Regions from separate parts of the Paraburkholderia sp. 22098 genome, predicted to be linked through region 2. Evidence: riboswitches for the same ligand, from Rfam matches in the RefSeq annotation. Region 2 holds a riboswitch; the other holds the start of a gene.
What was found. A riboswitch is a leader RNA that binds a small molecule or an ion and turns the genes downstream of it on or off. The one in region 2 is predicted to bind glycine.

Region 1: linked by a shared signal. The riboswitch ahead of ACTJLB_RS30725 (D-amino acid dehydrogenase) and the one ahead of gcvT (glycine cleavage system aminomethyltransferase GcvT) in region 2 are both predicted to bind glycine.

What each region holds. Positions count from the first base shown of each region.
Region 1 covers NZ_JBQEPV010000022.1:61,443-65,850, reverse strand. Annotated here, with positions in the region: gene ACTJLB_RS30745 (acyl-CoA dehydrogenase family protein) at 1-93, shown strand, start outside; gene ACTJLB_RS30740 (SLATT domain-containing protein) at 184-702, shown strand; gene ACTJLB_RS30735 (YceH family protein) at 713-1,414, opposite strand; gene ACTJLB_RS30730 (lipocalin family protein) at 1,619-2,191, shown strand; glycine riboswitch at 2,248-2,340, shown strand; gene ACTJLB_RS30725 (D-amino acid dehydrogenase) at 2,509-3,720, shown strand; gene ACTJLB_RS30720 (BON domain-containing protein) at 3,785-4,063, shown strand; gene ACTJLB_RS30715 (acetate/propionate family kinase) at 4,085-4,408, opposite strand, start outside.
Region 2 covers NZ_JBQEPV010000001.1:590,056-594,463, reverse strand. Annotated here, with positions in the region: gene ACTJLB_RS02640 (oxidoreductase) at 1-790, shown strand, start outside; gene ACTJLB_RS02635 (hypothetical protein) at 973-1,323, shown strand; glycine riboswitch at 1,405-1,504, shown strand; glycine riboswitch at 1,547-1,699, shown strand; gene gcvT (glycine cleavage system aminomethyltransferase GcvT) at 1,780-2,898, shown strand; gene gcvH (glycine cleavage system protein GcvH) at 2,977-3,357, shown strand; gene gcvP (aminomethyl-transferring glycine dehydrogenase) at 3,517-4,408, shown strand, end outside.

The sequences.
Region 1 (4,408 bases), on a different contig from region 2:
ATTCGCGAGGCCGCCATCGGCGACTTCTACCTGAATGGCAACGCGCACAACGAGCGCTTCGCCGTTGCCCGGCCGGCAGCCGTGGCCGCATGACCGGCAGCGCGCCAGGCCGCGCTTTCATGTGGCACAGTAGCGTCAGTGCATGCGCGCGGCGCGCGGCACGCAACTGCCCTGACGAGCCCCATGAAGAATCTGCCAGCCTATGAGCCGCCAGTCGATGAACAGCAACTGTTGCTGAAATGGATCCGGCGAGCGCGCGAATCGCAAATGAGCCACTACGACATGGCCGATCTGTTGTCCGCACGTGATCGTAAGCTGGGCTGGCTCGTTACCGTGCTGGCCGCGTTCGTGGGCACGGCGGTGTTTGCATCGCTGAACACGAACGCGGTCTCGCTGGAGATCAGGATTCTGGTCGGCCTCGTGAGCGTGATCGTCGCGGTGTCGTCGGCGTTGCAGACGTATATGCGTTATGCGGAGCGCGCAGAAAAACATCGCGCCGCAGGGGCGCGTTATGGCGCGGTGCGGCGGCGGCTCGAATCGGTTTTTGCGGGCGACGCCGACGCGCGCGACGGCCACTATCTGACCGCGATTCGCGACGAACTCGACCGGCTTGCACAAGACTCGCCCAATGTGCCGCCGCGCAACTTCTACCGTACTCAGCGAGCGTTATCCGCAGATCCGCGGCGCGGCACCGAAAGCTGAGCGGCCGGCGTCAGGCATCCAGATCGTTCGCGTCGATGCCTAGCTCGGCTGCCATGCGCCGTACCACTCCCTGAAGACGGTTGACCTGATCGGCAAGCCGTTTCTGCTCGGCCTTCACCGCTTCGAACGCGGACAGCGGCACGGTATCTTCCTCGCCGCCGCCCGGCTGCGCGAACTCGCTCAGGTTCACTTCGCCGCATAGCAGATGCATCCATCTGTTTTCGCGCTCGCCCGGCGTGCGAGGCAGTTTGACGACACGCGGCGGATCGTTCGCGGCGAGCTCGTCGAGAAACGCCTCGACCGACGAGATATCGGCAAAGCCATGCAAGCGCGCGCTGTTCAGGCGCAACTCCGCCGCCGTCTGCGGGCCGCGAAGCAACAATGTGGTCAGCAACGCCGCGGACTGGCTCGGCAGACCGAGCACGCGATTCATGTTGTGCTCGAAGCGCGGCACACGGCTGCTACTGCCTTCCATCACGGGGCTTAGCCGTTTCAGACCGTCGAGCGCCGTTAGTACTTCTGCCTCGGTCGCGTTCATGACAGGCGAGCGGCCGGTCTTCTGATTGCAGCCCAATGTCAGCGCATTGAGCGAGAGCGGATAACTGTCGGGCACCGTGTGCTGCTTTTCGACGAGCACGCCAAGCACGCGCCCCTCGAGCAGGGTCAATGCGCGGATGGCGGGACGGGACGGAGCGTCGGGAGTCGAGTTCATTTGATGTAGCGGCATGTGCCGGTGTGGTCGTGGATAACACGCCTTACCATCGCTCTGCGAGGCGGCACTTTTCTCCTGGTGGGCACTATGATAAACGGCCCGCGCCTTGACGACGTATGAATCGCCGCGACGGACTGCGACGCGTGAACCGGCGCTGGGCACGAGGTCTGCTTTCTCATCGTCTTTCTCGACACGGAGTGTTTAATGCCAATGCGTTCACAGTCGGTCCTGCGCGTGAGCGCCATCTCGCTCGCGGTGGGCGCCGTGTGCCTGCTCGGCGCCTGTGCGCTAAACCCAGGCGGCAAGAGCGGCAATGCGAGCGTGCCCGAGCCCGCCAAGCCGGTCGACCTCGGGCGCTATCTGGGCCGCTGGTACGAACTGGCGCGCTACGAAAACCGCTTCGAAAAAGGCTGCGAGGCGGTGACCGCCGACTACGCCGCGCGTGAAGACGGCCTGATCGACGTGACCAACAGTTGCCGCAAGGGTGGCGTTGAAGGCCCGCTCGACGCCTCGAAGGGGCGCGCCAAGGTGATAGCCGGATCGAACAACGCGAAGTTGAAGGTGTCGTTCTTCGGCCCATTCTTCGTCGGCAATTACTGGGTGCTGGACCACGCCGACGACTACAGCTGGTCGATCGTCGGCGAACCGAGCGGACGCTATCTGTGGATTCTGACGCGTGAAGCGAAACCGGTCGCCAGTGTGAAAGACATGTTGATCGAGCGAGTGCGTGCGCTTGGCTACGACACGTCGATGTTGCGCATCACGCAGCATACGTAACGCGCCAGAAAACACTTGCCGGAAGAAATTTTGCCCGGTATCGTCGTGGCGTTCTGCAAAGCAGCGCGGGAGAGATCGTCCGAAGCCAGGGCGACGCCGACGGAGCAACCGCCCCGGAAACTCTCAGGCAAAAGGACCGCGCAGCAGGAACATCTGGAGAGCGGCGCCGCGCGCGCCCACCGAAGGGGATTCCCGCGCACATACAGCGCTTTCGCGCAGCGCGGGAAGAAACTCTCAGGTACATGGACAGATGGGGCATCGGCACCGGTTTCGTACGAAATCGGACCCGGTGATGCTCAACTACTCTGGACCATGTCATGTCACGAATCGCCATTATCGGCGCCGGCATTACCGGCGTCACGACCGCACACGCCCTCGCCCAATGCGGCCACCACGTCACCGTGTTCGAACGTCACCGCTATGCAGCGATGGAAACCTCGTTCGCCAACGGAGGCCAGCTGTCCGCCAGCAATGCAGAAGTGTGGAACAGCATGGCCACTGTTCTGAAAGGCCTGCGCTGGATGTTCACGCGCGACGCCCCGCTGCTGCTCAATCCCGTGCCCACGTGGCACAAGTATTCGTGGATGGGCGAATTCCTGCGGCAGATTCCCCACTACCGCGCTAATACCGTCGAAACGGTGCGGCTTGCCATCGCCGCGCGCGAGCATCTGTTTTCGATCGCCGAACAGGAAGGCATCGACTTCGATCTCGAACGGCGCGGCATTCTGCACGTCTACAAGACGCGCAAGGAGTTCGACGCGGCGGCCAAGGTGAATGACCTGCTGCGCGAAGGCGGACTCGAGCGCAGCGCGGTGACGGCGAGCGAAGTGCAGCGCATCGAGCCCACGCTGCACGGCGATTTTTACGGCGGCTTTTTCACGCCGTCCGATTCGACTGGCGACATCCACAAATTCACGCGCGGTCTCGCCGATGCATGCGTTCGCCACGGCGTGCAGTTTCATTACGATGCGGAAATCATGTCGATCGAGCAACCCGCCGAAGGTCGCTTCTCGCTCACTGCCCACCTCGAAGGCGAGACGCAGCGCTTCGGGTTCGAGCGGATCGTCGTGTGCGCCGGCGTAAAAAGCCGTGATTTTGCGGCGATGCTCGGCGATCACGTGAACGTGTATCCGGTCAAAGGCTATTCGATCACCGTGTGTCTCGACGATGCAACGAGCAGGCAGCGTGCACCGTGGGTTAGCCTGCTCGACGACAGCGCGAAGATCGTGACGAGCCGGCTCGGCGCCGACCGTTTTCGCGTCGCGGGCACGGCGGAGATCAACGGCTTCAATCGCGATATCCGCTCCGCCCGGATTGCTCCGCTAGTAGACTGGACGCGGCGGCATTTCCCCGAGGTATCGACCGCGCGCGTCATTCCGTGGGCTGGCTTGCGGCCGATGCTGCCGAGCATGCTGCCCAAGGTCGGGCGCGGAAAACGGCGCGGCGTGTTCTACAACACGGGGCACGGCCATCTGGGCTGGACGCTGTCGGCCGCAACGGCACAGGCGGTGGCGCGCGCGATTGAGTAGCGTGCCGCCACGAAGACGCGGCATCTGCTAGTGTTGTGCAATCCGCGTCTTGACCTTGAAAACCATGGCTCATTCGGGCTTTCCCAATCCGGACAGCGCCGTCCCCGACGGCGCGGACGGCGCGCGTCTGAGCGACGAGCAGATTGGCGCAGAGGCGACGCGGCGGCTCGCGTGGGACGCCGCGGTTCCTGAACGTACGATCACGGTGGAAGTCAGCAACGGGCGCATCGTGCTCAACGGCGAACTCGAACACGACGCCCAGCGAATCGCGGCGCTCGAAGACGTGACGCGCCTGTTCGGCGTCGCGGGTGTATGCGATCGACTGGTCGTGAAGCACCCGTGAGCAGACCAAGATCCAACCGGCTCAACCTCGATCGGCACGCAGCAACGCGCGGCAATGCCTCGCGATCTGCTTCTCTTCTTCGGTATGAAGCACCCTCACCTTGCCCGAGACGTCGCCTTCATGAAGGCCGAGAAACGACAGCCCTTCGCAGATCCGTTTGCGCATCTGCACGCTGTGTTCGCCGATGCCGCCGGTGAACACCAGCAGATCGATGCCGCCCAGCAAAGCCGCATATCCGCCAATGGTTTTGCGCACCGCGGTCGCGAACGCGTCGAGCGCCAGTGACGCATGCGGGTCGCCCGCCGCCGCGCGTTGTTCGAGCGCCTGCATGTCGCTCTCGCCATC
Region 2 (4,408 bases):
AGGCAAGCATGTGGTGGTCGACAAGCCGGTCACGCTCAGCGCCGCCGACGCTCGCACGCTCGCGAACATTGCACTCGCGCGGGGCAAGCTGTTCGTGCCGTTTCACAACCGTCGCTGGGACGGCGATTTCATGACCGTCCGCGATCTGCTCGCGAGCGGCGAGTTGGGACGCCTCACGCACTATGAATCGCATTTCGACCGGTTCCGGCCCGAAGTGCGTCAGCGTTGGCGCGAGGAAGCGTCGCGCGGCGGCGGGCTGTTGTTCGATCTCGGACCGCACCTGATCGACCAGGCGCTGGCGTTGTTCGGCGCGCCGCAGACAGTGTCCGCGACCGTGCGCACCCACCGCGACGACGCGAGCGCTCCTGATTACGTACATATCCAGTTGGGCTACGGGGAGTTCGAAGTCGTGTTGCACGCTAGCGCGCTGACGGCGATCGTCGCGCCGAGGTTCGCCATTCACGGCACGCGCGGCAGTTACGTGAAGTACGGGCTCGACACGCAGGAAGACCAGTTGAAAGCCGGCTTGCGTCCGGGCGACGAGGGCTTCGCGGCCGGCAATGCCGCAGGCACGTTGCGCGTGCTGGATGGCGACCGCGAAGTGGAGCGCGAATTGCCGACGCGCAATGGCGATTATGCGGGCTTCTACATCGCGCTCGCCGAGGCGGTCCAGCACGGCGTGAAATTTCCGGTGAGCCCGCAAGATGCCGTCGACGTGATGACCATCATCGAACTCGCGGCGCGCAGTTCCGACGAAGGCGTCCGGCTGCCGTTCCAGCGGGTTCGTTGAACGGCGTTACAGGCTATTCAGCTGTTGCCGGCGCGGCGCAAAATGCTGCGCCGGCAAAACTGACAAACCGGAAAGCAATATAACGTTACAAAAGAGCGGGCCGTCCGGGTCAGCGCTCGTATGCCGTGATCCGTTGCTACGCCTGCAGCACCGCAAAACCACAACGACTTCACGGAGAGTTCATGTCACGTCCCATCCGCGCCCTCGCCGCATGCGCATTGCTGAGTTCGCTCGCCGCCTGCGTGGTAGCGCCGCAGAGCGAGCCGGCGCCGCGCCCGAGCCCGCAACAGATCGCCGATAAACGCCTGCATCAGGTCGACGGCCGCATCGACAATCTGAGCCGCCGTATCGACAATCGCGTCAATCAAGGCTATTACCCGCCGCCGCAAGGCGATGCGTTGCATCATCGGCTGGATGTGATCCGGCGCGAGGCGCACGAAATGGCCGGACAACATGGCGGCGGCTTATCCCCCGACGAACAGCGCGTGCTGAACCAGGAACTGGACGGCGCGGCGCATGCGATCGGCGAATGAGAGCGAATCAGGGCGAACGAGGACGAATGACGGCGAATAAGCCGTTCATTTGACAAGGCTCCGGCCCTCGCGTACATTCGCCGCACGCGTCGGGAGAGCGCGCGGGCCGCTGATTTTCGCAGGCCGCGCCGCCGAAGGGGCACACCCGCAAACTCTCAGGCAAAAGGACCGAACGCGTCGAAAGACCGGCCGGCACGTAACACACGCAACATCAAGGCGCCGTTTTTCGCACTCTGGAGAGCGGCAGTAGCCGTCTGCATCGCAATGTCGTGCAGATCCGGCAAGCTGCCCACCGAAGGGGCGCGCGTTCCGCCGTGACGAATCAACGTCGCCGCGGCAGCGCAATCTCTCAGGTATCGAGGACAGAGGGGCCATGCAGAACCACGCTCGCAGCCAGCAGGCCGCGAGGCGCGGCTCTGCATGGCCTTTTTTGTTTCGCGAGACGCCCGAGGCCCCATGACCGAACTCAAACACACTCCGCTCAACGCCACCCACCGCGCGCTCAACGCTCGCATGGTCGATTTCGGCGGCTGGGACATGCCCGTCAACTACGGCTCGCAGATCGACGAACACCGCGCCGTGCGTACCGACGCCGGCATGTTCGACGTCTCGCACATGTGCGTCATCGACTTCACCGGGGAACGCGTGCGCGCGTTCTTCGAACATGCGCTCGCCAACAACGTCGCGAAGCTGCAAACGCCTGGGCGCGCGCTGTACTCGTGCCTGCTGAACGCCGACGGCGGCGTAATCGACGACCTGATCGTCTATTACTTCAGCGAAGATCATTTCCGCGTGGTGGTCAACGCGGGCACCGCCGACAAAGACATCGCGTGGTTCAAGCAGCTCAACGAAGGCGGCTTTGGTCTGACTATCACGCCGCGGCGCGATCTGGCGATCGTCGCCGTGCAAGGTCCGAACGCGCGTGAGAAGGTTTGGCAAACCGTACCGGCCATCCGCTCTGCCACCGAAACACTCAAGCCTTTCAATGCCGCGCGCGTCGAGGCGACGCCGTTCGGCGAATTGACCGTTGCACGCACCGGGTACACCGGCGAAGACGGTTTCGAGATCATCGTCCCGGCAGATCACGTCGTCGCTTTGTGGGATGCGCTGCAAGCACAAGGCGTGCGTCCCGCGGGTCTCGGCGCGCGAGACACGCTGCGTCTCGAAGCCGGCATGAACCTCTACGGCCAGGATATGGACGACAACATCTCGCCGCTCGACGCCGGCCTCGCATGGACCGTCGACCTGACCTCCGCGCGCGACTTCGTCGGCAAGAACCGGCTGGAGGCGGACGGCTCGCGCGCGGCGTTCGTCGGTCTGATCCTGCTGAAGGAGAACGGCAAGGCCGCAGGCGTGCTGCGCGCGCATCAGAAGGTCGTCACGCCGCACGGCGAAGGCGAAATCACCAGCGGCACCTTCTCCCCGACCATGCAGGAATCCATCGCCTTCGCGCGGGTGCCGAAAGGCGTGCAACCTGGCGACACGGTTCATGTTCAGATTCGTGACAAATCCGTGCCCGCAAGCGTGGTAAAACTGCCGTTCGTGCGCAACGGCAAAGTACTCGCAGTGAGTTGAACCATTGTTAGCAGTCGGCGCGTGCGTCCTTTTCCCAGTCTTTAGTCCATATCGAATCACACCGCATAGGAGCATCCGATGAGCATCCCGGCCGATCTGAAATACACCGAATCGCACGAGTGGGTCCGCACCGAGGCGGACGGCACGCTGACGGTCGGCATCACCGACCACGCGCAGGAAGCGCTTGGCGATATCGTCTTCTTCGAAGTGCAGGAACTGGGCAAGACCGTCACGGCAGGCGACACGGTCGCCGTAATCGAATCGGTGAAAGCCGCTTCGGATATCTACGCGCCGGTTTCCGGCGAAATCATCGAAGCGAACACCGCCGTTGCCGACACGCCCGATTCGGTCAACAGCGCCCCGTATGAAAGCTGGCTCTTCAAGATCAAGCCGGCCTCGGACGCAGCGCAGGATCGTTTGATCGACGCCGACGCGTACTCGAAGTCGATCGGCGCCTGATTCACTTTTATATAACCCGACAGGTGCGGCGCGTCCCTCGTGAAGCACGCAGGACCGCGCCGTGAAGAAAGTCCCTTTGGGACGCTCCTTCAGGAGACCTTGCGCACAGCGCCAGGTTTCGAACGGTCCAGCACGGACAGCCGCACCGCCAGGAACACCATGAAGCTCGAACACCCGGATCGTCTGATGAACCGCACTCCTCTCTCGCTCGCCGCGCTCGAAGTGCATGACGCCTTCGCTGAACGGCATATCGGCCCGGATGCGGCCGACCAGGAAGCGATGCTCGAAGCCTTGGGCTTCGCGTCGCGCGCCGCGCTGATCGACGCCGTCATTCCAAAGACGATCCGCCGCACCGAACCGCTGCCGCTCGGCCCCTTCGCCCAGCCTAAGAGCGAAGCTGAAGCGCTCGCCGCGCTGCGCGAACTCGCGGATAAGAACCAGGTGTTCCGCTCGTACATCGGGCAGGGTTACTACAACGCCCACACACCGACCGTGATTCTGCGTAACGTGCTCGAGAATCCCGCGTGGTACACGGCGTACACGCCGTATCAGCCGGAAATCTCGCAAGGCCGCCTCGAAGCGCTGCTGAACTTCCAGCAAATGATCGTCGACCTGACAGGTCTCGCGATCTCGAACGCGTCGCTGCTCGACGAAGCCACCGCCGCAGCTGAAGCAATGACGCTGCTGCAACGCGTGGGCAAGCCGAAGTCGAACGTATTCTTCGTCGCCGACGACGTGCTGCCGCAAACCATTGAAGTGGTGAAAACGCGCGCCACGCCGGTCGGCATCGAAGTGAAAGTGGGTCCCGCAGCGGAAGCCGCGAACGCAAATGCATTCGGCGTGCTGCTGCAATATCCGGGCGTGAACGGCGACGTGCGGGACTATCGCGCGCTGACCGAGGCGATCCACGCAGCGGGCGGCCATGTGGTGGTTGCCGCCGACCTGCTCGCGCTGACCGTGCTGACGCCGCCGGGCGAGTGGGGCGCGGACGTGGCCGTCGGCAACACGCAGCGTTTCGGCGTGCCGGTCGGCTTCGGCGGCCCGCATGCGG